DNA from 3 places in the Streptomyces sp. NPDC048664 genome. Region 3 is predicted to be linked to each of the others. Evidence: riboswitches for the same ligand, from Rfam matches in the RefSeq annotation. Region 3 holds a riboswitch; each other region holds the start of a gene.
The links. Region 3 has a riboswitch for cobalamin ahead of AB0C59_RS07100 (prenyltransferase/squalene oxidase repeat-containing protein). Riboswitches for the same ligand answer to the same signal wherever they lie in the genome.

Region 1 (7,235 bases), on a different contig from region 3:
GCGTGGACGGTGTGGTCGAGTTCGGCCGTGGTCGCGGCCAGGCGGGGCACGACCTCGTCCGCGGCGAACCGCAGGATGCGGGCGACCTGTTCGCCGTGCTCGGTCGGGACGGCGGCCGGGTCCCAGCCCGCGTCCTCCATGGCCTGGACCAGGGCGCGGGCCGTGGCCTCCGCCTCGTCGGCGGTCGTACGGGTCGCGGCGGACTCGTCCAGCCCGAGCGCCTCGCGCAGACCGGGCAGGGCCGTGGCGCCGCCCCAGATCTGGCGGGCGCGCAGGATGGCGAGGACCAGGTTGACCCGGTCGTCCCCGACGGGCGGGTTGCCGAGGACGTGCAGTCCGTCGCGGATCTGCGCGTCCTTGACCTCGCAGAGCCAGCCGTCGACGTGCAGCAGGAAGTCGTCGAAGCCGTCGTCCTCGGGGCGGTCCTCGAGGCCGAGGTCGTGGTCGAGGCGCGCGGCCTGGATGAGGGTCCAGATCTGGGCGCGGATCGCCGGGAGCTTCGCCGGGTCCATGGAGGAGATCTGGGCGTACTCGTCCAGGAGTTGTTCCAGGCGTGCGATGTCGCCGTAGGAGTCGGCGCGGGCCATCGGCGGGACGAGGTGGTCGACCAGGGTGGCGTGGACGCGGCGCTTGGCCTGGGTGCCCTCGCCGGGGTCGTTGACCAGGAAGGGGTAGACCAGGGGCAGGTCGCCGAGGGCCGCGTCGGGACCGCAGGCGGCGGACAGGCCGGCGTTCTTGCCGGGCAGCCACTCCAGGTTGCCGTGCTTGCCGAGGTGGATCATCGCGTCGGCGCCGAAACCGCCGTCGGCGGCGGGGGTGGCGATCCAGCGGTAGGCGGCCAGGTAGTGGTGGGAGGGGGGGAGGTCCGGATCGTGGTAGATGGCGATCGGGTTCTCGCCGAAGCCGCGCGGGGGCTGGATGAGGATCAGCAGGTGGGAGAAGCGCAGGGCGGCGAGGACGATGTCGCCCTCCGGGTTGCGGCTGTGGTCGACGAACATCTCGCCCGGCGCCGGACCCCAGTGCTCCTCCACCGCCGTGCGCAGTTCCTCGGGCAGCGTGGCGAACCAGCGACGGTAGTCGGCCGCCGGGACGCGCACCGGGTTGCGCGCCAGTTGCTCCTCGGTGAGCCAGTCCTGGTCGTGGCCGCCGGCCTCGATCAGCGCGCGGATCAGCTCGTCGCCGTCACCGGAGACCAGCCCGGGGACGTCCGTGTCGCCGAAGTCGTATCCCTCCTCGCGCAGACGGCGCAGGAGGGCCACCGCGCTGGCGGGGGTGTCCAGTCCGACCGCGTTGCCGATGCGGGAGTGCTTGGTCGGGTAGGCGGACAGGACGAGCGCGAGCCGCTTGTCGGCGGCCGGGATGTGGCGAAGTCGGGCGTGCCGTACGGCGATCCCCGCGACGCGGGCAGCGCGCTCGGGGTCGGCGACATAGGCCGGCAGGCCGTCGGCGTCGATCTCCTTGAAGGAGAACGGGACGGTGATCAGGCGGCCGTCGAACTCGGGGACCGCGATCTGGCTGGCCGCGTCCAGCGGGGAGACGCCCTCGTCGTTCTCCTCCCAGGAGGCGCGTGAGCCGGTCAGGCAGAGCGCCTGGAGGATCGGGACGTCCAGGGCGGTGAGCGCGCCCGCGTCCCAGGACTCGTCGTCGCCCCCGGCCGACGCCTCGGCGGGCTTGGTGCCGCCCGCGGCCAGGACGGTGGTGACGATCACGTCGACGGTGCGCAGCCGCTCGATCAGCTCGGGTTCGGGTGCGCGCAGCGACGCCACGTACAGGGGCAGCGGCCGGCCGCCCGCGTCCTCGACGGCGTCGCACAGGGCGTGCACGAAGGCGGTGTTGCCGCTCATGTGGTGGGCCCGGTAGTACAGGACGGCCACGCTCGGGCCGTCCGCGGTCCCCGCCTCGCGGGGCAGCACACCCCAGGTCGGGGAGGGCGCGGGCGCCTCGAAGCCGTACCCGGTGAGCAGCACCGTGTCGCAGAGGAAGCGGGCGAGCTGCTCCAGGTTGGCGGGGCCGCCGTGGGCCAGATAGGCGTGGGCCTCGGCCGCGAGGCCCACGGGGACGGTGGAGGCGGCCATCAACTGTGCGTCCGGGGCCTGTTCACCGCTCAGGACGACCACCGGGCGGCCGTCCGCGAGCAGCAGGTCGAGACCGTCCTGCCAGGCGCGGAGGCCGCCCAGGAGCCGCACGACCACCAGGTCGACCCCGTCCAGGAGGGCCGGGAGGTCCTCCAGGGCGAGACGGGCCGGGTTGGCGAAGCGGTAGGGGACCGGACCACCGGCCGCGCGGGCGCTGAGCAGATCGGTGTCGGACGTCGACAGGAGCAGGATCTGGCGGGTGTGCGGTGCACGTTCCCCGGACGGAGTGGGCATGCGTCGCCTGGCCTTCCTCGGGGTCCGCGCCCCGGGCAGTGTGGGAGATGGGTCTCCCCCTCGGACGAAGCCGAACGCGGGGGAAGGGAGTTCCTGACTCGCACGGCTGTCGAAGGCCGGCTCACAGTGGCGGGACCGCGCCGGATTCGCACCGGCTTCCTCCCCTTGTCGCCGTCGTGGCGGTTCGTGGATCAGGTGATCCACTGGGAAAGCATAGTAAGGGCCATGGAAACAGGGTGGGGCATACAGCGGGTGTGATGGTAGGTATGCTCACCGCCATGCCCACGGCAGCTCCCTCCCCATCGCCCCAGGCCACACCGGTTTCGCGGGGGCGCGGTGACGCCTGCCCGGGGACACTGCGCCTGCACACGGCGGACGACGGGGCCCTGGCTCGCGTCCGGGTGCCCGGCGGCGTGCTGACCGCCGATCAGGCGCGGGCCCTCGGGATCGCGGCCCGACGGCTGGGGGACGGCGACCTGCACCTGACCTCCCGCGGCAACGTGCAGTTGCGCGCGCTGAAGGACGGGTGCGGGCCGGAGCTGGCACGGACGCTGGACGCGGCCGGTCTGCTGCCGTCGAGGGAGCACGAGCGGGTGCGCAACGTCGTCGCCTCGCCCCTGTCGGGCCTCGACGGCCGCGGCCTCGGCGACGTACGGCCCTGGCTGACGGAGCTGGACGCGGCGTTGTGCGCGAGCCGGGCGGCCAGGGATCTGTCGGGCCGGTTCCTGTTCGCCCTGGACGACGGGCGCGGCGACGTGTCCGGTCTGGGCGCCGACGTCCTGGTGCGTGCGGTCGCGGACGGGGGCGCGTGGCTCTCGCCGGGGGCGGTGCGGGTGAGTGCCGGCGACGCGGCCCGCGCGGCGCTGACGGCCGCCGAGGTGTTCCTTCAGGCGGCACGGTCGCAGGGAGCGCGAGCCTGGCGGGTGTCCGAACTCGCGCTGCCCGAGGGTGCGATGGATCGCCTGGTCCGTCAGCGGCTGGAGGCCGAGGGGATCGGCCACGAGGAGTGTCCCGAACCGGTGGGCGCCGCGTCCGGCCCCGCGCCAGGTGTCCTCGACGGTGCCGTGTCCGTCCATGTTCCGCTGGGGCGTTTCTCGGCCCGCCAGTGGGAGGAGTTGACGCGTGTCTGCGACACCGAGCTCCGACTGACCCCCTGGCGCGGTGTCGTCCTGCCCACCGCGGGCGCGGCCGCCTCCCGGGCGGCCGGGACGCTCGCGCGCCTCACCGCGACCGGCCTGGTCGGCGACCCCGCGTCGCCCTGGCTCCGGGTCGGGGCCTGCGTCGGCCGCCCCGGGTGCGCCAAGGCGCACGCCGATGTCCGGGCGGACGCCGCCGGCGCCCTCGACGCGACCGGCGGACCCGGCCTCCCCCTGTACTGGTCCGGGTGCGAACGACGGTGCGGGCATCCCCGCGGTGATCACGTCTCCGTGGTCGCGACACCCGGCGGCGGGTACCAGGTGTCGACCGACAGGGCGGGCCAGAACCCGCGGACCGTCTCCGTCAGGGATCCCTCCCGTGTGTCCGCCGCGCTGACGACGAGCACCTCATGAGCATCAAGTCGACCGAGAGCAGTGAGAAGAACACCGTGACCACCCATGTCTACGAGAAGGACGGTGCGGCGATCTACCGCGAGTCCTTCGCCACCATTCGCGCCGAAGCGGACCTGGTGGGCCTGCCCGCCGACGTCAGCCAGGTGGCGGTGCGCATGATCCACGCCTGCGGGATGGTCGACCTCGTTCGGGACCTGTCCTACTCGCCCGCGGTGGTGGCCCGCGCCCGGGAGGCGCTGCGCTCGGGCGCGCCCATCCTCTGCGATGTGCAGATGGTGGCCAGCGGGGTGACCCGCAAGCGGCTGCCCGCCGACAACGACGTGCTCTGCACGCTGTCCGACCCGGCCGTCCCGGAACTCGCCGCGAAGCTGGGCACCACGCGCAGCGCCGCCGCGCTGGAACTGTGGCGTGACCGGCTGGAAGGCGCGGTGGTGGCGGTCGGCAACGCGCCCACCGCCCTCTTCCGCCTGCTGGAGATGATCGAGGAAGGCGCCCCCCGGCCGGCCGCCGTCATCGGTGTCCCGGTCGGCTTCGTGGGCGCCGCCGAGTCCAAGGACGCGCTGGCCGCGCATCCGTCCGGGCTGGACCACCTGGTGGTGCGCGGCCGTCGCGGTGGCAGCGCCATCGCGGCCGCCGCGCTCAACGCGATCGCGAGCGAGGAAGAATGAGCGGCAAGCTGTACGGGGTGGGTCTCGGCCCCGGTGACCCGTCCCTGATGACCGTACGGGCGGTCGAGGTCATCTCCGAGGCCGACGTGATCGCCTATCACAGCGCGCGGCACGGCCGGTCCATCGCGCGCTCCATCGCGGCCGCGCACCTGCGCGAGGATCACGTCGAGGAGCCGCTGGTCTACCCGGTCACCACGGAGACCACCGACCACCCGGGCGGATACCGGGGCGCGATGGAGGACTTCTACACCGAGGCGGCGGCCACGCTGGCCAAGCACCTGGACGCGGGGCGGACCGTGGCGGTGCTCGCCGAGGGCGATCCGCTCTTCTACGGCTCCTACATGCACATGCACAAGCGGCTCGCCGACCGCTACGACACCGAGGTCGTCCCCGGTGTCACCTCCGTGTCCGCCGCCGCCGCCCGTCTGGGCACCCCGCTGGCCGAGGGCGAGGAGGTGCTGACCATCCTGCCCGGCACGCTTCCCGAGGAGGAGCTGACCGCGCGGCTCGCCGCGACGGACGCGGCCGTCGTGATGAAGCTCGGCCGCACCTTCCCCAAGGTCCGCCGCGCGTTGGAGGGTTCGGGGCGCCTGAGCGAGGCCCGCTATGTGGAGCGGGCCACCATGAGCGGGGAGCGCGTCGCCGAACTGGCCGACGTGGAAGCGGAGTCGGTGCCGTACTTCGCGGTGGCGGTGCTGCCCAGCCAGGTGGACGCAGAGCGGCCCGCCGCCCGGGAGCGGGGCGAAGTGGTCGTGGTCGGCACGGGGCCCGCCGGCCCCCTGTGGCTCACGCCCGAGACGCGGGGTGCGCTGGCCGCGGCCGACGACCTGGTCGGCTACACGACCTACCTCGACCGGGTGCCCGAGCGGCCGGGCCAGGTCCGGCACGGCTCGGACAACCGGGTGGAGGCCGAACGCGCCGAGTTCGCCCTTCAACTGGCCCAGCGGGGGCGGCGGGTGGCCGTCGTCTCCGGCGGCGACCCCGGCGTCTTCGCGATGGCCACCGCCGTCCTGGAGGTGGCCTCGCAGCCCGCCTACCTGGACGTGCCGGTGCGGGTGCTGCCCGGTCTCACCGCCGCCAACGCCGCCGCGGCCCGTGTCGGTGCCCCTCTCGGCCACGACTACGCCGCCCTGTCGCTGTCCGACCGGCTCAAGCCGTGGGAGGTCATCGCCGAGCGGCTGCGCGCGGCGGCCTCGGCGGATCTGGTGCTGGCGCTGTACAACCCGGGCTCGCACAGCCGGACCTGGCAGGTGGGCAAGGCCCGGGAGCTGCTGCTGGAGTACCGGGAGCCGGGGACGCCCGTGGTGGTCGCCCGGGACGTGGGCGGTCCGCAGGAGCGTGTGCGCGTGGTGCGGCTGGGCGAACTGGATCCGGCCGAGGTCGACATGCGCACGATCCTCCTGGTGGGCTCCTCCCAGACCCAGGTGGTCCGGCGCGGCGGCGGCGAGGAGATCGTCTGGACCCCGCGCCGGTATCCGCAGGCGTGAGAGCACGAGCGGCGCCGCGCCCCGGGGACGGCGCCGCTCCCGCGCCCACCCGCCGTGCTCCTGAACGGTGAGACCGGCCCGGCCGGAGCGGTCGGCCGCGGTGGAGCACGGACCGGGTGTCAGTCAGTGCCTCGAAGGGACCCCAGGTCAAGGTGTTGGCGAAGCCACAGGACCGCCTGCGCGGGATCCGGCACGACGGGGACGCCCTGCGGGGTCGGCGGCCTGCGGACCACGACGACGGGCAGTCCGGCCTCGCGGGCGGCGGTCAGTTTCGGGGCCGTGGCCGCTCCCCCGCTGTCCTTGGTGACCACGACGTCGATGCGGTGGCGCCGCAGCAGTGCGCGTTCCCCGTCGAGCACGAAGGGCCCGCGATCGAGCAGCACCTCCATCCGGGACGGGCACGGGGGCTCGGGGGCGTCCACGGAGCGGACGAGGAACCAGAGGTCGTCCAGGGCCGCGAAGGCCTCCAGGCCCATGCGGCCGGTGGTCAGGAACACGCGTCGCCCGAGTGCGGGCAGGGAACGGGCCGCCTCCCCCAGCGATCCCACCTCGTGCCAGCGGTCGCCCTCGACGGGGACCCACCCGGGGCGGCGCAGGGCGAGCAGGGGAACATGGGTGGCGGCAGCGGCCTGTGCCGCGTTGAAACTGATCGTTCCGGCGAAGGGATGTGTGGCGTCGACGACGGCGTCGACCTCGTGCTCGCGCAGCCACGCGGCCAGCCCCTGCGCTCCGCCGAAGCCGCCGACGCGTGTCCGGCCGGGGGGCAGGCGGGGGTTGGCGACGCGTCCGGCGAGGGAGTTGGTCACCGTCAACCCGGTGATGTCGTCGAGCAGTTCGGCGAGTCGGCGGGCCTCCGTGGTGCCTCCGAGGATCAGCAGGTGCATGGGAGTCCGAGTCCGTTCATGAGGAGAGTCGAGGATCGAGGCATGGAGGAGGCGAGCCGCGCCGGCCAGGCGCCGGGTTCCGGCCCGGTGAAGGGAGGGCGCCGGGCCCAGCTGGAGCACACCGGGCTGCGGCACGGCTGGACCACCGGGGCCTGCGCGACGGCGGCCACGACAGCCGCGTACACCGCGCTGCTGACCGGCGAGTTCCCCGACCCGGTGACGATCACGCTGCCCAAGGGGCAGACGCCGTCGTTCGCCCTGGCCGCCGAGCGACTGG
Region 2 (7,235 bases), on a different contig from region 3:
GAGGCGGCGACCTCGACGGTCAGCCCGAACCGGTCGAGCAACTGCGGGCGCAGTTCGCCCTCTTCCGGGTTCATGGTGCCGACGAGCAGGAACCGCGCGGCGTGCCGGACGGAGACCTGCTCGCGTTCCACGTAGGAGGCGCCCATGGCGGCGGCGTCGAGCAGGAGGTCGACGAGATGGTCGTGGAGCAGGTTGACCTCGTCGACGTACAGGATGCCCCGGTGGGCGTCGGCCAGCAGGCCCGGCTCGAAGGCCTTCACGCCCTCGGCCAGCGCCCGCTCGATGTCCAGCGCGCCCACGAGCCGGTCCTCCGAGGCGCCGACGGGCAGCTCCACCATGCGGGCCGGGCGGGACTCGTACGCTCCGGGCTCGTGCGGGCCGTCCGGGCAGGCCGGGTCGGGGGAGCCGGGGTCGCAGGAGAACCGGCACCCGGCCACGACGTCCACCTTCGGGAGCAACGCCGACAGGGCCCGCACGGCGGTGCTCTTCGCGGTGCCCTTCTCGCCGCGCACCAGCACACCGCCGACGGCGGGTGACACGGCGTTCAGCAGCAGCGCGAGCCGCAGATCGTCCTGGCCCACCACGGCCGTGAACGGAAACGGGGTACTCACTTCTTCTCGCCCTCCAGTTCGCCTTCGAGCTCCAGATAGGTGGAGCGCAACCGCTCCAGCGTGTTCGCGCCGGGTTCGGCCCGTACGCTCGGGGCACCGCAGGTACGGGCCGCCGGCAGGTCGGTGCGGGTGGCCCGCAGCGGCAGCACGGTGCTCATGCGGGCGCCCCCGGGGGGACGAACGGCAGTCCGCGCGGCGCCCCGGACTCGATGAGCCGCCACAGCGCGTCCGTGTCCGCGTGCTGTTCGATCAGGTCGCCGAGCCGGTCGAGCTGCTCCTCGCGCAGCCGGGCGAACGAGGTGTCGGGGGCCGCGACGAAGCGGCGGCCCGCGGCGGCGGCCACCTCGCGCAGGAAGGCGCGGCGGAAGCCGTCGGACTCCAGCGAGCCGTGCCAGTGCGTGCCCCAGGTCTGGCCGACCCGGCAGCCGTCCAGGAAGGGCTCACCGGCTGTGACGTCGGCGACCCCGTGGTGGATCTCGTACCCCTCGACGTGCTCGCCGAGGGCCTCGCCGACGGGCCGGGTGAGGGTCTTCTCGCTGGCGAACCGCACCCGCACGGGCAGCACCCCGAGCCCGTCCACCCGGCCCTGGCGGCTCTCCACCTCGTCCTCGATGCGCTCCCCGAGGATCTGGAACCCGCCGCAGATCCCGAGGATCGGCCGCCCCTCGGCGGCACGCCGGACGAGGGCTTCGGCCAGGCGCCGTTCGCGCAGCCAGTGCAGTGCCTTGACCGTGCCCCGGGTGCCCGGGACGACGACGAGGTCGGCGTCGGCCAGCTCCTCGGGGCGGTCCACGAACCGCACCACGACGCCGGGTTCGGCGGCGAGGGCGTCCACGTCGGTGAAGTTGGACATCAGGGGGATCGCGCACACCGCGACCCGCAGCACGTCCTCGCCGACGGGGTCGGCCACCCGCGACTCGCGGACGGCGCCGCGCAGGGACACCCGCAGCCCGTCCTCCTCGTCGATGCCCAGGCCGTGCTGGAAGGGCAGGACGCCGTAGGTGGGCCGCCCGGTGAGCCCGTGCAGCATGTCGAGCCCGGGCTCCAGCAGCGAGACGTCCCCGCGGAACTTGTTGACCAGGAACCCGGCGACGAGTTCCTGGTCCTCGGGGGAGAGCAGGGCGACCGTGCCGAAGAAGGAGGCGAAGACGCCGCCGCGGTCGATGTCGCCGACGACGACCACGGGGAGCCGCGCGTTGCGGGCGATCCCCATGTTCACGATGTCGGTCCGCCGCAGGTTGATCTCGGCGGGACTGCCCGCCCCTTCGCAGATCACCGCGTCATACGTGCCCCGCAACGAGGCGAGGCAGTCCAGGACGGTGCCGAGGAGCGCCTCCTGCCGTCCGCCGTGGTAGCCGCGCGCGGTCAGCTCGCCCACCGGCTTGCCCATGAGGACGACCTGGCTGCTGCGGTCGCCGCCCGGCTTGAGCAGCACCGGGTTCATCAGCGCGGTGGGCTCGACGCGGCAGGCCTGCGCCTGCATCGCCTGGGCCCGGCCGATCTCGGCGCCCTCGCGGGTGACGAAGGAGTTGAGGGACATGTTCTGCGCCTTGAAGGGCGCGACCTTGACCCCCTGCCGTACCAGCCAGCGGCAGATGCCCGCCGTCACGACGCTCTTGCCCGCGTCGGAGGTGGTGCCCGCGACCAGCAGCCCCCCGCCGTTCCCCCCGCTCATCCCGTACGCCCCTTCGACCGCGCTGTCCTCGTCACCGCTGTTCCCCTCCCTCTCGCCGTGATCGCACGGGCCGCGACGCCCGTGCCGAGCGCGAGCAGCCCGATCCGGCGGGACAGCCGTACGGCCCGGCCGATGTCGCCGGTGGTCACGGCCCGTCCACCCGGGTTGAGCACGGACCGATGCTCGACCCGGCCCTGGTAGGAGAGCGTTCCACCGAGCCGCAGGCCCAACGCTCCCGCGAAGGACGCCTCGACGGGCCCGGCGTTGGGGCTCGGGTGCCGGTGCGCGTCGGAGCGCCAGGCATGCAGCGCGCCGCGGGGGTCCGGGCCGGCGGCGGCGGCCAGTACGGCGGTGAGCCGGGCGCCCGGCCAGCCGGCGACGTCGTCCAGCCGGGCGGCGGCCCAGCCGAACCGCCGGTGGCGGAGCGACCGGTGGCCGACCATCGCGTCGAGGGTGTTCACGGCACGGAACCCGAGAAGGCCGGGCACCCCGGCCACCGCGCCCCACACCAGGGCGCCCACCACCGCGTCGGAGGTGTTCTCCGCGACGGACTCCACCACCGCCCGCGCCAGGGCGTCGGCGTCGAGGGCCTGCGGGTCGCGTCCGCACAGATGCGGCAGCCGCGTGCGGGCCGCCTCGATGTCGCCGCGTTCGAGGGCGTCGCCGACGGCGCGGGCCTCGCGGGCGAGCGAGGTCCCCCCGAGGACCGCCCAGGTGGCGGTGGCGGTGAGGGCGATCGACCCGGCGCGGGAGGAGCGCAGGGCGGACGAGGCGAGCGCGGCGAGGGACACGGTGCCGCCCACGCAGAGGGCGGTGTGCAGTGCGCCCCAGCCGCGGTGATCCCGCCACAGGGTCCGCTCCAGGGCCGAGGCGGCCCGCCCGAACGCGGCGACCGGATGCCCGCGGCGGGGATCGCCCAGCAGCCGGTCACCGAGGAGGCCGAGGCCCGCGCCGTACGCGAAGACGCGATCGGCACCCACCGGCTCAGCCGGCCACGGGGGAGGGCGGGACCCGGTCGCTGAACCTCAACAGGCAGCCGCGCATGGCGATATGTCCTCACTCAGGGTGTCCGCGCCCTGGTACGACGAGAGCGGCGGCGAGAGTTCCTGGCTCCCGGGGACCGCTCCCCGGTGACAGTGGCGGGACCGCGCCGGATTCGCACCGGCTTCCTCTTCTGCCGCCGTAATGGCTCCGGCAGTCCACCACGCGCCCGGAACACCCGTCAACCTGCTCCTGACCTGCGCTGCAGGGGTGTGCCGCGCCCCACATGGCTGACGTGCCGTCAGTCACCGGGATCGGACGGTTCCCGGCCCCGGCACGACGAAGTCCCCGCGGGGATCACGGGGATCGCCGCGGGGACCTCGTCCCACGTGTCCGGGGCCCGGGACGCCGGGTCCGCGGGTGTCAGGCCACGATCAGGAAGATGCCGTAGCCGACCGCCGCCGCGCAGGCCGCGAAGCAGGCGTAGGCGCCGGTGGCCGCGAGGGCGGCGGTGCCGCCGTCGGCCGATTCCTTCTTCGTCAGGCCCACGACGCCCAGGGTGAACAGGGCGACGAGGGCCACGGTGATCCCGAGGCTGGCGCCGAAGACGGAGCCGAGAGCCGACCAGTCGATCTTCATGAGGGGTGCTTCCTTAGCCGTCTCAGGCCGTCTTGGCTGCGGGTACGGGCTCGACCGGGGCCGTCTCGACCAGGCCCGCCGGCGGCGGGATCACCGCGGCGATGGCGGTGGTGACGACACCCGCGGGCTCCGTGTCGACGTCGTTGACGTTGTTCACGGTGACCGGCTTGCGGCGGGCCAGGGCCCAGATGACCCCGGCGCCGGCGATCAGCAGCACACCGGTGGCGACCGTGCCCCAGGTGCCCTGCTTGGTGAGGAGTTCGGCGCCCGCGCCGACCAGTCCGGCGGCCGGGAGCGTGAGGCACCAGGCGACGAGCATCCGGGTCGCGGTGGACCAGCGGACGACGCCGCCCTTGCGGCCGAGGCCGGCACCCATGACGGCGCCGGAGCAGACCTGGGTGGTGGACAGGGAGAAGCCGATGTGCGAGGAGGCGAGGATCGCGGTCGCCGCACTGGTCTGGGCGGCGAAGCCCTGCTGCGGGGCCAGGTCGGTCAGGCCCTTGCCGAGGGTGCGGATGATGCGCCAGCCGCCCAGGTAGGTGCCGAGCGCGATGGCGACACCGGCGGAGACGATGACCCAGGTGGGAGGGTTCGAACCGGGCGCGATGACACCGCCGGTGACGAGGGCCAGGGTGATGACGCCCATCGTCTTCTGCGCGTCGTTGGTGCCGTGGGCCAGGGAGACCAGACCGGCGGAGGCGATCGAGCCGAAGCGGTACCCCTTGGCGGTGGCCTTGTCGTCGGCGCGGCGGCCGATGGCGTAGGACAGGCGCGTGGCCAGCAGCGAGGCGAGTCCGGCCACGAGCGGCGCGGCCACCGCCGGGATCAGGACCTTCGTGACGATCGTCGAACCGTTGACAGCGGACCAGCCGGCCGAGGCGACCGCGGCGCCGATGAGGCCGCCGAACAGCGCGTGGGAGGAGCTGGAGGGCAGGCCCAGGAGCCAGGTCAGCAGGTTCCAGAGGATGGCGCCGACCAGAGCCGCGAAGATCACCTCGACCCGGATGCCCTGTTCGTTGATGATGCCGCCGGAGATCGTCTTGGCGACCTCCACGGAGAGGAAGGCGCCCACGAGGTTCAGCGTGGCGGACATCGCCACTGCCGTCTTGGGCCTCAGGGCGCCGGTCGAGATGGTGGTGGCCATCGCGTTGGCTGTGTCGTGGAAACCGTTCGTGAAGTCGAACACGAGAGCGGTGACGATCACGATTCCAAGGAGGAGCGTGATGTGTTCCATTTACCCAAGCTTCTCTGGGAGGTCAGTGGCTCGTGGAACGTAGGCAACCTGAGTGAACGGAAGATGAACTGAGACGGGCTTGGTGGTGTACTCGCCGAGAGGTTGTCCGGCCGGCGACCGAGGGCCGGAGGCGGCCGGATTGTCGAACTGAGGCGGAATTCCGGGCTCCGGAGCCCTTTGCCCGATCTACGACCGCCTTCCCGGGTGCCCCCTCGGTAGCCCCGAAGGGGCGCCGAAGAGACGTTGGTCACTTCCTCGCGACGCGGGGCAACCCCCGTGCGATCGCCTGGATGTGGCGTGCATTTATGCCTTTATGTCCGTTTGTGCACGCATCCCTCGATCCGCGCCGCGCCCCCTGTCTCCGATGGCGGCCCCCTGGAAGGATCGCGGCATGACGGAGCAGCGACACGACAAACAGGACGGAGCGGACATGGGGGGCGACGCGGAGCTGGACCGCGCGTGGGGCGATCTCGTCGCCACCGCTCGCCGGACCGTGGCCGAGCAGCTGGTCGTCGGCACCTCGGGCAACGTGTCCGTGCGCGTCGGCGACACCGTGCTGGTCACCCCCACGGGGGTGCCCTACGACCGGCTGACACCGCGGGACATGGTCGCGGTCGCCCTCGACGGCCGTCAGGTGCTCGGCTCGCTGCGCCCCACGAGCGAACTGCCGATGCACCTCGCGGTCTACCGCACGACCGGGGCGCGCGCCGTCGTCCACACCCACGCCGTCCACGCGACGGCCGTCTCCACCCTGGTGCGGGAACTGCCGCTGATCCACTACGTGGCCGCCGCCCTCGGCGGCCCGGTCCGCGTCGCCCCCTACGCGACCTACGGCACACCGGAGTTGGCGGACCACATGCTCCAGGCGCTGGACGGCCGCACCGCCTGCCTCCTCCAGAACCACGGCACCCTCGCCCACGGCTCCTCGCTCGCCCAGGCCTACGACCGCACGGCGCAGCTGGAGTGGATGTGCCGGGTCTGGCTCACCGCCTCGTCGGTGCCGGGACTGTCCCCGGCCCTGCTCACCCCCGACCAGCTGGCACAGGCGGGGGAGCGGCTGCGGGGGTACGGGCAGAGCGGCGGCCCGGGGGCGTGACACCGCCGGCCGTCGCCCACTGGCCGGGGCCGGGCTCCGCCGGGAGACTGGACGGGTGCGCACTGTCAAAGCGGCGGCCGCAGCCGTCACCGTAGCCCTCGCGGCGGGCGCGGCCGGTATCGCCGCGGGCCGCTTCGCCAGCGACGCCGCCCTCAGGACCGTCCCCGGGCGCCCGCTGCCCACGCAGCCCCGCCTGACCGTGCACTCCCTGGCCGCCGGCCGGATCACGCTCACCCGCGACCTGGCGTCCCTGCGCCCCGGTGTGTACGGCCTGACCGGGAACGGCTCGCACGCCGTCGTCGGGCCGGTCCTGGGCACCGCCCCGCACAGCGCCGACACCGTCGTACGCCGCCTGGAGCGGGTGACCCACGGCACGCTCGACCCCGGCGACCGGGCCTGGCTCACCCCCACCCTGCACATCGGCGACCCGTCCTCCGCCCTCGGGCTCGAACACGCCGACGTCGACGTGCCCGGCGAACTCGGCTCCCTGCCCGCCTGGTTCGTGCCGGGGGTCCGCGACACCTGGGTGATCACGGTGCACGGGCTCGGCACCACCCGGGAGCACCCCATGAACGTCATGGGGTTCCTGCACCGCCACCGCTTCCCCGTCCTCGACCTCGCCTACCGGGGCGACCTCGGGGCGCCCAGGCCCCCCGACGGCCTGAACCACCTCGGCGAGCGGGAGTGGCGCGACGTGGACGCCGCCATCCGCTACGCCGTGCGCTACGGCGCCAGGAACGTCGTCCTGCACGGCTGGTCCACCGGCGCCACCATGGCGCTGCGCGCGGCCACCCACTCGGCGCTGCGCGAGCGGATCCGCGGGCTCGTCCTGGACTCGCCGGTGCTCGACTGGGAGGCGACCCTGCGCGCCCTCGCCGCGGCCCATCACACCCCCGGCCCGCTGCTGCCGCTCGCCGTGCGCGCCGCCCAGGGCCGCACCGGGCTGCGTCCGCACGGCGACCACCCGCACACCGCCGTCGACCCGGCCCGCCTCCGGAT
Region 3 (7,235 bases):
CACCGCCATCACCTCCGCCGGGGTGCCCACGACCGGGCCCGGCAGCAGCACGACCTGGTCCGCGTACTGCACCACCCGCTCCAGCCGGTGCTCCGCCAGCAGGACCGTCGTCCCCAGGTCGTGGACCAGGCGCTGCAGCACCGCGAGGACCTCCTCGGCCGCCGCCGGGTCCAGCGCCGAGGTCGGCTCGTCCAGGACCAGCACCTTCGGGTGCGGGGTGAGCACCGAGCCGATCGCGACCCGCTGCCGCTGCCCACCGGACAGCGTGGTGATGGGCCGCCCGCGCAGCTCGGCCAGCCCGAGCAGGTCCAGGGTCTCCTCCACCCGGCGCCGCATCACCGCCGGTGCCAGACCCAACGACTCCATGCCGTAGGCGAGTTCGTCCTCCACCGTGTCCGTCACGAAGTGCGCGAGCGGATCCTGGCCCACGGTGCCGACCACGTCGGCCAGCTCGCGCGGCTTGTGGGTGCGGGTGTCCCGGCCCGCGACCGTGACCCGGCCGCGCAGCACACCCCCGGTGAAGTGCGGCACCAGCCCGCTCACCGCCCCGAGCACCGTCGACTTGCCGACCCCGGACGGCCCGACGAGCAGCGCCAGTTCACCCTCCGGGACCGTGAAGTCGATGTCCCGGACGGCGGGTTCGGCGGCGCCGTCGTACGTCACGGAGACGTTCTCGAAGCGGATCACGAGGACTCCTCGGGGACGGGGGCGACGAACGCGGGCAGCAGACCGAGCAGCACCGCCGCCGCGGGCAGCAGGGGCAGGGACGGGGCCGTGAGGGGGACGACACCGGGATGCAGGGCCCCGGGGTCGCGCACGGCGGCCAGGGACAGCAGCGCCGCCGCCGCGATCCCGGACGCGGCGGTCACCCAGGCCCGCACGCCCCACAGGTCCGGACGGTAGCGGGTGCGCGGCGAGCGCCTGCCCCCGAGCTTCAGCCCGGCGAGCGCGGCGGCCAGCCCGGCCAGGAGCACGGGCAGACCGTAGGTGCCGCCCTCGGCGGTCAGCAGCCCGTACGTGCCCGCGCACACCCCCAGCAGACCGCCCAGGGTGAGCGCGGCCGTCGTACGGCGCACGGCGGGCGCCACCTCGGCGGTCCGGCCGAAGCCGCGCGCGTCCATGGCGGCGGCCAGGGCCACCGAACGCTCCAGCGCGCCCTCCAGGACCGGCAGCCCCACCTGCAGCAGCCCGGCGACCCCCCGGTCCGGCCGCCCGCGCAGCCGCCGCGCGGCCCGCAGTCGCCGCACGTCCGCGACCAGATGCGGGGCGAAGGTGAGCGTGACGACGACCGCCACCCCCGCCTCGTACAGGGCGCCGGGAAGGGACTTCAGCAGCCGGGCCGGGTTCGCGAGGGCGTTCGCGGCGCCCACGCAGATCAGCAGCGTGGCCAGCCTCAGACCGTCGTAGCACGCGAACACGAGCGCCTCGGCGGTGATCCGGCCGCCGATGCGGATGCCCTGCGCCCAGTGCGGCAGCGGCACCTCCGGCAGGGTCACCAGCGTGTGCGTGCCGGGGATCGGCGAACCGAGGGCCACCGCGAAGAACAACCGGATCGCCAGCACCGCGAGCCCCAGCCGCACGAACGCCGCGTACGAACGGGACCAGGGGGCCGAGTGCACGCGGCGGGCCGCCACCACGTAACCGGAGACGGCGACGAGCAGGGCCAGCAGGAGCGGGTTGGTGGTGCGGGTGGCCGCGACGGCGAGCCCGAGGGCCCACAGCCACCAGGCGGCGGGGGGAAGCGCGGCGCTCCGTGGAACCCTGGCCATGGTCAGCGCTTGCGGCGGCGGGCCTGGGCGAGGATGCCTATGCCGAGTGCGGCCACGACGGCGGCGCCGACGTAGAGGTTCACGGAGGGGCCGCGGTGGTGCGCGGCCGGTGCCGCCGAGGGCGCCCGGGAGGGCTCGGACGTCGCCGTACCGGAGACCTGCTCCCCGCAGCCCTGCTCGGGATAGCCCGCTATCGCGCACAGCAGCGCGTTCATGTCGTAGCGCAGCGGCTTGGCCACCGAGGCGAGCGCCTCCGCCGTCGTCGCGTCCTCGGGGACGCGGGCGCAGGCCGTCCGCGGGGCGGGCGGCCTCTCGCCCGAGGGCGCGTCCGCCGCCGTGCCGAAGTCGAGGACGAGCGCGACCCGCTTGTCACCGCCGTGCGCCGGGGTCCCCGCGCAGATCGCGGCGAAGTCGGCGGCGCCGCGCGGCCGGGTCGCGTCCTTGGAGTCCACGCTGACGGCGAACCGGAAGCCCTGCACGTCCCCGTCGTCAGGGCGCGCGGTCGACGGGCCCTCGGTGGCGTACGTCCAGTGGCCGCCGTCCCGGTCCCAGAAGGACCAGTAGCGGTAGCCGGCGGCGTGCGCCGGGCCCCCGCCCAGCAGCACCAGCAGGGCCGGTGCGAGCAGCAGGGCGAGGGCGGGGCCGGCGCGGCGGATCGCTGGGATCACTGCGTGCGCTTCCGGCGGCCGGAGAGCAGGAAGCCGATGCCGACACCGGCGACGAGACCGACGCCGATGATCCACCACAGGGTGGTCGTGGAGCCGCTCTTCTCGTCCTGCTCGGCGGACTTGGCGTGCTCGCCGGAGGCCGCCTGCGGGGCGGGGCCGGTCGCGTTCAGCGCGGCGACCACGTCCGTGCCGCCGAAGTGGCGCGGGTCGGCGCCCACCGCGTGCGCGGCCAGGACGAGCTGGGCGTAGGCGGCCGGGCCGCTCGTCTTGGCCCAGGCGCCGGCGTTCTTCTCCAGCCAGGCGTACTGCTTCTGCGCGGCCTTCGCACCACCCTGCGCGGCGAGCGCGACGACGGCGTCGGCGGTGTTGCCGTAGTCGGGCTGGTCGGTGGCGCCGGGCATCACCGACATGAGGTGGCCGTTCTCGGCCGTGGCCTGGGCGAGGTAGGCGGCGCCGTTGCGGGCGACCTCGGCGGGCGTGGGCTTCTTGCCGGAGGCGGCGGCGCAGGCGCCGGCCTTCGCCGTCCCGGCCGTGGTGACCAGGCCCTTGCCGAGCGCGCCCAGCACACCGGCGGCGGTCGCGTCCGCGTTCGGCGCGAGGGCGCCCTTCTTGTCGGGCTGGAAGGCGAGAGCGCCGCCGTCCTTGGCGCAGGGCAGCGAGAACGCGGCGAGCAGGTCGTAGGGCGAGGCGCCGTCCTTGACGACCTTGGCCGGGTCCTCGCCGGTGGCCGCGAGAGCGCCGATCACGACGGAGGTCGAGTTGGTGTCGCTGGGGCCGCCCGCGTTGTAGCCCCAGCCGCCGTCCTTGTTCTGCGCGGACTTCAGCCAGGTCACGGCCTTGCCGGTGGCATCGTCGTGGCCGCCGAGCGCGGCGAGGGCCTGGACGGCGGCGGCGGTGCTGTTGGTGTCCACCATGACCTTGGCGTCGCACGCCGTGGCGGCGTCCGCGCGGAACGCGGCGAAGGCGCCGTTCGCGCACTGCTGCCCCGTGAGCCAGCCCACGGCGCTCGCGGCGGGCTTCTCACCCGCGGTGTGCTGCGCGAGCAGGGACAGCGACTGGCGCCAGACGCCGTCGTAGGTCGGGTCGGCGCTGCCGTACAGACCGGCGGGTATCTTCACCGACGGCGTCGCGGACGGCGCGGGGGTGGCGGCGACGGCGGGTACGGCGGCGCCGAACACGGCGGCGGCGGTGGCGGTGAGCGCCACGGCGCTGCGGCGGACATTCATGATCGGCGGGTGCCTCTCCCTGCGGGGGAGCCGGGCGCGCGGGGAGGACCCGGGCGGCTCGGCTCCGTATACCTCGACGGTGCCGCGCACCGTGCGGTACGCGTGAGCCGGTCACGATCCGAGCGGGGCAGTCCGGCTCACCGCCCCCTCGGGGGTGGTTCACGGTTGCGGGTCAGCGCCGGATTCGCACCGGCTTCCCCCCGTACGGGTGTGATGACGACGCGGCCACTCTACCGGCAGGTAAGAACATCCCCCGAGGACGTGCGTCACAGGGCCACCCCAGGCTCCGGGCGTCGTATGCCTGCGCAGTGTTTGAATGGGCCGTCGTTCTGCCGAGCAAGGAGAAACGCTGTGCCCCTGGTGTCTGTCGTGATGCCCGTGTACAACTCGACAGCCACTCTCGGCGCAGCGGTCCGGTCGGTGCTCACGCAGACCCACGGCGACCTGGAGCTGCTGGTCACCGACGACAGGTCGTCCGACGACTCCATGGACCTGCTCATGGAGTTCGCCCGGCAGGACGAGCGGGTCCTGCCGGAATCGGCACCCGAACAGGGCGGTGCCGGCCGGGCACGCAACCTCGCCATCGAACGGGCCCGGGGCGACTACGTCGCCTTCCTCGACAGCGACGACATGTGGCTGCCGGAGAAGGTCGAGCGGCAGATCGCGTTCGCCGCGGCGGGCAGTGCGCCGCTGACGTTCACCTCGTACTTCAAGATGGACGCCGACCACGAGGGCGAGAGCACCGACTTCGTCCCGAACGGGCGGGTCGTCCGCGCGCGGGAGCACGTGGACTACCGCGCGATGCTGGTCCAGGACCACATCGGTGCCCTGACCGCCATGTACGACCGCAACGTCCTGGGCACGAGGCTCATGCCGGAGATGCGGAAGCGACAGGACTACGCCCTGTGGCTGTCGATCATGCGCGACGGCGCCGACGCCCGGGGCCTTCCCGAGCCGCTGGCGGTGTACAGGGCCCACCGGGCGGGATCGTTGTCCTCCAACAAGCTCTCGCTCGTCCGGTACAACTGGGAGCTGTACCGCGAGCACGAGAGGCTGTCCGTCCCGCGGTCGACGCGAGCGCTGGCCGGCGCCGCGTGGCAGTCGCTGCGCAACTCGCGGATCTAGGACTTGGCCGGTCGATCACGTGCGGAGCCAGACGACGAGGGCGGCTGCGGTGATGGTGCCGAGACGGACGCATCCGCGTTCGTCGTAATCGGGTGGCGGCTGCTCTGGCGTGCGTGAGCGTGTTGATGGCCCGTTCGACGGTGTTCCGTTTCCTGTGCTGCTCCTCGTCGCAGGCCGGTGGACGCCTGCTAGGGGACAAGGACGACCTTGCCGAGGTTGCGGCGCTGCTCGATGAGGGTGTGGGCTCGGGCGGCATCGGCGAGGGGGATCTCCTCGTGCACGGCGGTGCGCAGAATGCCTGCGTCGCGCATCTGCCAGAGCTCGCACAGCCAGCGGTCGTAGAGTCCGGGATTGCCGGCAGCGATGGCGCGCATCTGGAAACCGATCATTGAGGCGCCGCGGACCAGGAGTTCGTACGCCTCGACCGTGCCACCGCCGGAGCTGAAGGCCACCAGTCGGCCGCCCGTCGCGAGGGCCCTCACAGCGGGGCCGAGAAGGTCGCCGCCGACGCCGTCGAGAATCACGTCGTACGGGGCGCCCCAGTCGGCTTCCTCGTAGAGGACGACCTCGTCGGCGCCGAGCCCTCGGACGAAGTCGGCCTTGTCGGCGCTGCTGACGGCGGCGACGACGCGTGCCGCCCCACCGGCCTTGGCGTACTGGAGGGCCAACGTGCCCACACCGCTGGCCGCCGCCGTGACGAGCACCGACTCGCTGGGCTCCGTACGGGCGGCCTCGTAGGCGCCGCGCGCCACCAGACCGCTGCGGACCAGGGCGACCGCCTCCACGGCGGTCGCGCCGTCCGGAATCAGGGAAGCCATGGAGGTGTTCAGGACCGCGAATTCGGCGTAGGCGTCGGCGAAGCACAGCCCGGTGACGCGGTCTCCCACGCGGAAGGCGGTGACTCCCGCGCCCAGGGCGACGATCTCCCCGGCGACCTCGCCTCCGAACGGGATCGGCTCGCTGCCCTCCCGCACCTTGCGCACGGTGGGCAGGGTCACCCCCACTGCCTCGACCCGGATCAGCACCTCCCCGGCGTCTGCTTCGGGTCGGTCGACCTCCTCGGCGAACAGCACTTCGGGCCCACCGTTGACCTCATGGCGCATGCGCAGCACAGGACCTCCCCCGTCCGAACTCATTGGATGCCCCAACGATAGGGGCAATGTCGTTGGGAAGTCCAATGAACTTTTCGGTAGGCTCAGCTCATGACCTCGGACCTCCAGCGCATCCAGTCCCTGCCGACGTGGCTCGTCGGCCGTGTTGCGGCCCGAGGCCGGGGGATGGTCGCCGACGCGATCGCTGCCGAGGGGCTGAAGCTCATGCACCACGCGGTACTGGCCGCCACGGCCGAGTACGGGCCCGTCGCTCAGGCCGACCTGGGCCGCCGGCTGTCCGTCGACCCCAAGGACATGGTCGGTATCCTCAACCACCTCCAGAAGGGGGGCCTCGTCCTGCGCGCCCCCCACCCCTCCGATCGCCGCAAGAACGCCGTCACCGTCACTCCGGAGGGTGCGGCCGTCCTCTCCCGCTGCGGGGCCCTGGCCGAAGCCGCCAATGTCGAACTGCTGGCACCACTCACCCCGGACGAGCAGAAGCATCTGATGGCACTGCTGACCCGGCTCCACGAAGCAGCGGAGAGCCCGGCCTGATCCCACATGGCCGAGCCCTCCTTCCTGACCGCCGTCCGAGAGTCGTACAGCACGGTCGCGCCTGCCTCGTGGCCCGCAAACCCGCAGGGTCCTGACGAGGCTCGTGCCCGGACCGACCCTCCGATGGCGGTCTTGAGGGCAGAGCGCGCCCGCCGGGCTCAGGTCCGTAGGGCGATGTACGTCGCCGGGTCCGAGCCCGGTACCTGTTCCGCGCGGCCCTGTTTCACCAGTCGGCGCAGGTGGGCCTCGGCCTCCGAGACCGCGATGTGGCGGGAGCCGTAGGGGATCTGGTCCCAGGGGCGGTTCCACTGCATGCGGGTCGCGAGCTGCCAGGGGGTCAGCGGGGTGGACAGGAGGGCGAGCAGGCCGGTCAGCCGTTCCTCGTGGTGGTCCAACAGCTCCCCCACCCGGCCGCCCGCGTCCACGAACGCGTACTGGTGGGCCGGCAGCACCTCCGCGACCCCGAGCCGTCCGACGCGCTCCAGGGAGTCGAGGTAGTCGCCGAGCGGGTCCGTGACGGTGAGGTCGTCCGGGTCCTCGTACAGGCCGATGTGCGGAGTGATCCCGGGCAGTAGGTGGTCCCCGGAGAACAGACGCCCACGCCCCGGGAGCCCGGAGGGATGCTCCTCCTCCAGATGCAGGCAGACATGGCCGGGCGTGTGCCCCGGGGTCCAGATCGCGCGCAGCCGGCGGCCCGGCAGGTCGAGGAGTTCACCGGGCACGATCTCGCGGTCGGGCAGCGAGGGCGAGAACCCGGGCATGCCGGCCCGGCCGCGCGCGGAGCGCAGCGGCGCCACGTGC

Region 1: another riboswitch for cobalamin. It lies ahead of cobN (cobaltochelatase subunit CobN); the one in region 3 lies ahead of AB0C59_RS07100 (prenyltransferase/squalene oxidase repeat-containing protein).
Region 2: another riboswitch for cobalamin. It lies ahead of AB0C59_RS27030 (cobalamin biosynthesis protein); the one in region 3 lies ahead of AB0C59_RS07100 (prenyltransferase/squalene oxidase repeat-containing protein).

What each region holds. Positions count from the first base shown of each region.
Region 1 is NZ_JBEZHK010000034.1:14,025-21,259, forward strand. Features, by position in the region: gene cobN (cobaltochelatase subunit CobN) at 1-2,369, opposite strand, end outside; cobalamin riboswitch at 2,433-2,589, opposite strand; gene AB0C59_RS29090 (cobalamin biosynthesis protein CobG) at 2,636-3,919, shown strand; gene AB0C59_RS29095 (precorrin-8X methylmutase) at 3,916-4,587, shown strand; gene AB0C59_RS29100 (precorrin-2 C(20)-methyltransferase) at 4,584-6,074, shown strand; gene AB0C59_RS29105 (cobalt-precorrin-6A reductase) at 6,194-6,958, opposite strand; gene AB0C59_RS29110 (cobalt-precorrin-5B (C(1))-methyltransferase) at 7,001-7,235, shown strand, end outside.
Region 2 is NZ_JBEZHK010000029.1:51,116-58,350, forward strand. Features, by position in the region: gene AB0C59_RS27015 (putative cobaltochelatase) at 1-611, opposite strand, end outside; gene AB0C59_RS27020 (hypothetical protein) at 608-769, opposite strand; gene AB0C59_RS27025 (cobyric acid synthase) at 766-2,286, opposite strand; gene AB0C59_RS27030 (cobalamin biosynthesis protein) at 2,283-3,266, opposite strand; cobalamin riboswitch at 3,364-3,505, opposite strand; gene AB0C59_RS27035 (hypothetical protein) at 3,691-3,906, opposite strand; gene AB0C59_RS27040 (inorganic phosphate transporter) at 3,929-5,140, opposite strand; gene AB0C59_RS27045 (class II aldolase/adducin family protein) at 5,532-6,236, shown strand; gene AB0C59_RS27050 (hypothetical protein) at 6,292-7,235, shown strand, end outside.
Region 3 is NZ_JBEZHK010000005.1:7,137-14,371, reverse strand. Features, by position in the region: gene AB0C59_RS07115 (ATP-binding cassette domain-containing protein) at 1-687, opposite strand, end outside; gene AB0C59_RS07110 (CbiQ family ECF transporter T component) at 684-1,769, opposite strand; gene AB0C59_RS07105 (SCO2322 family protein) at 1,772-2,434, opposite strand; gene AB0C59_RS07100 (prenyltransferase/squalene oxidase repeat-containing protein) at 2,434-3,663, opposite strand; cobalamin riboswitch at 3,768-3,910, opposite strand; gene AB0C59_RS07095 (glycosyltransferase) at 4,015-4,788, shown strand; gene AB0C59_RS07090 (zinc-binding dehydrogenase) at 4,977-5,900, opposite strand; gene AB0C59_RS07085 (MarR family transcriptional regulator) at 5,991-6,434, shown strand; gene AB0C59_RS07080 (MBL fold metallo-hydrolase) at 6,593-7,235, opposite strand, start outside.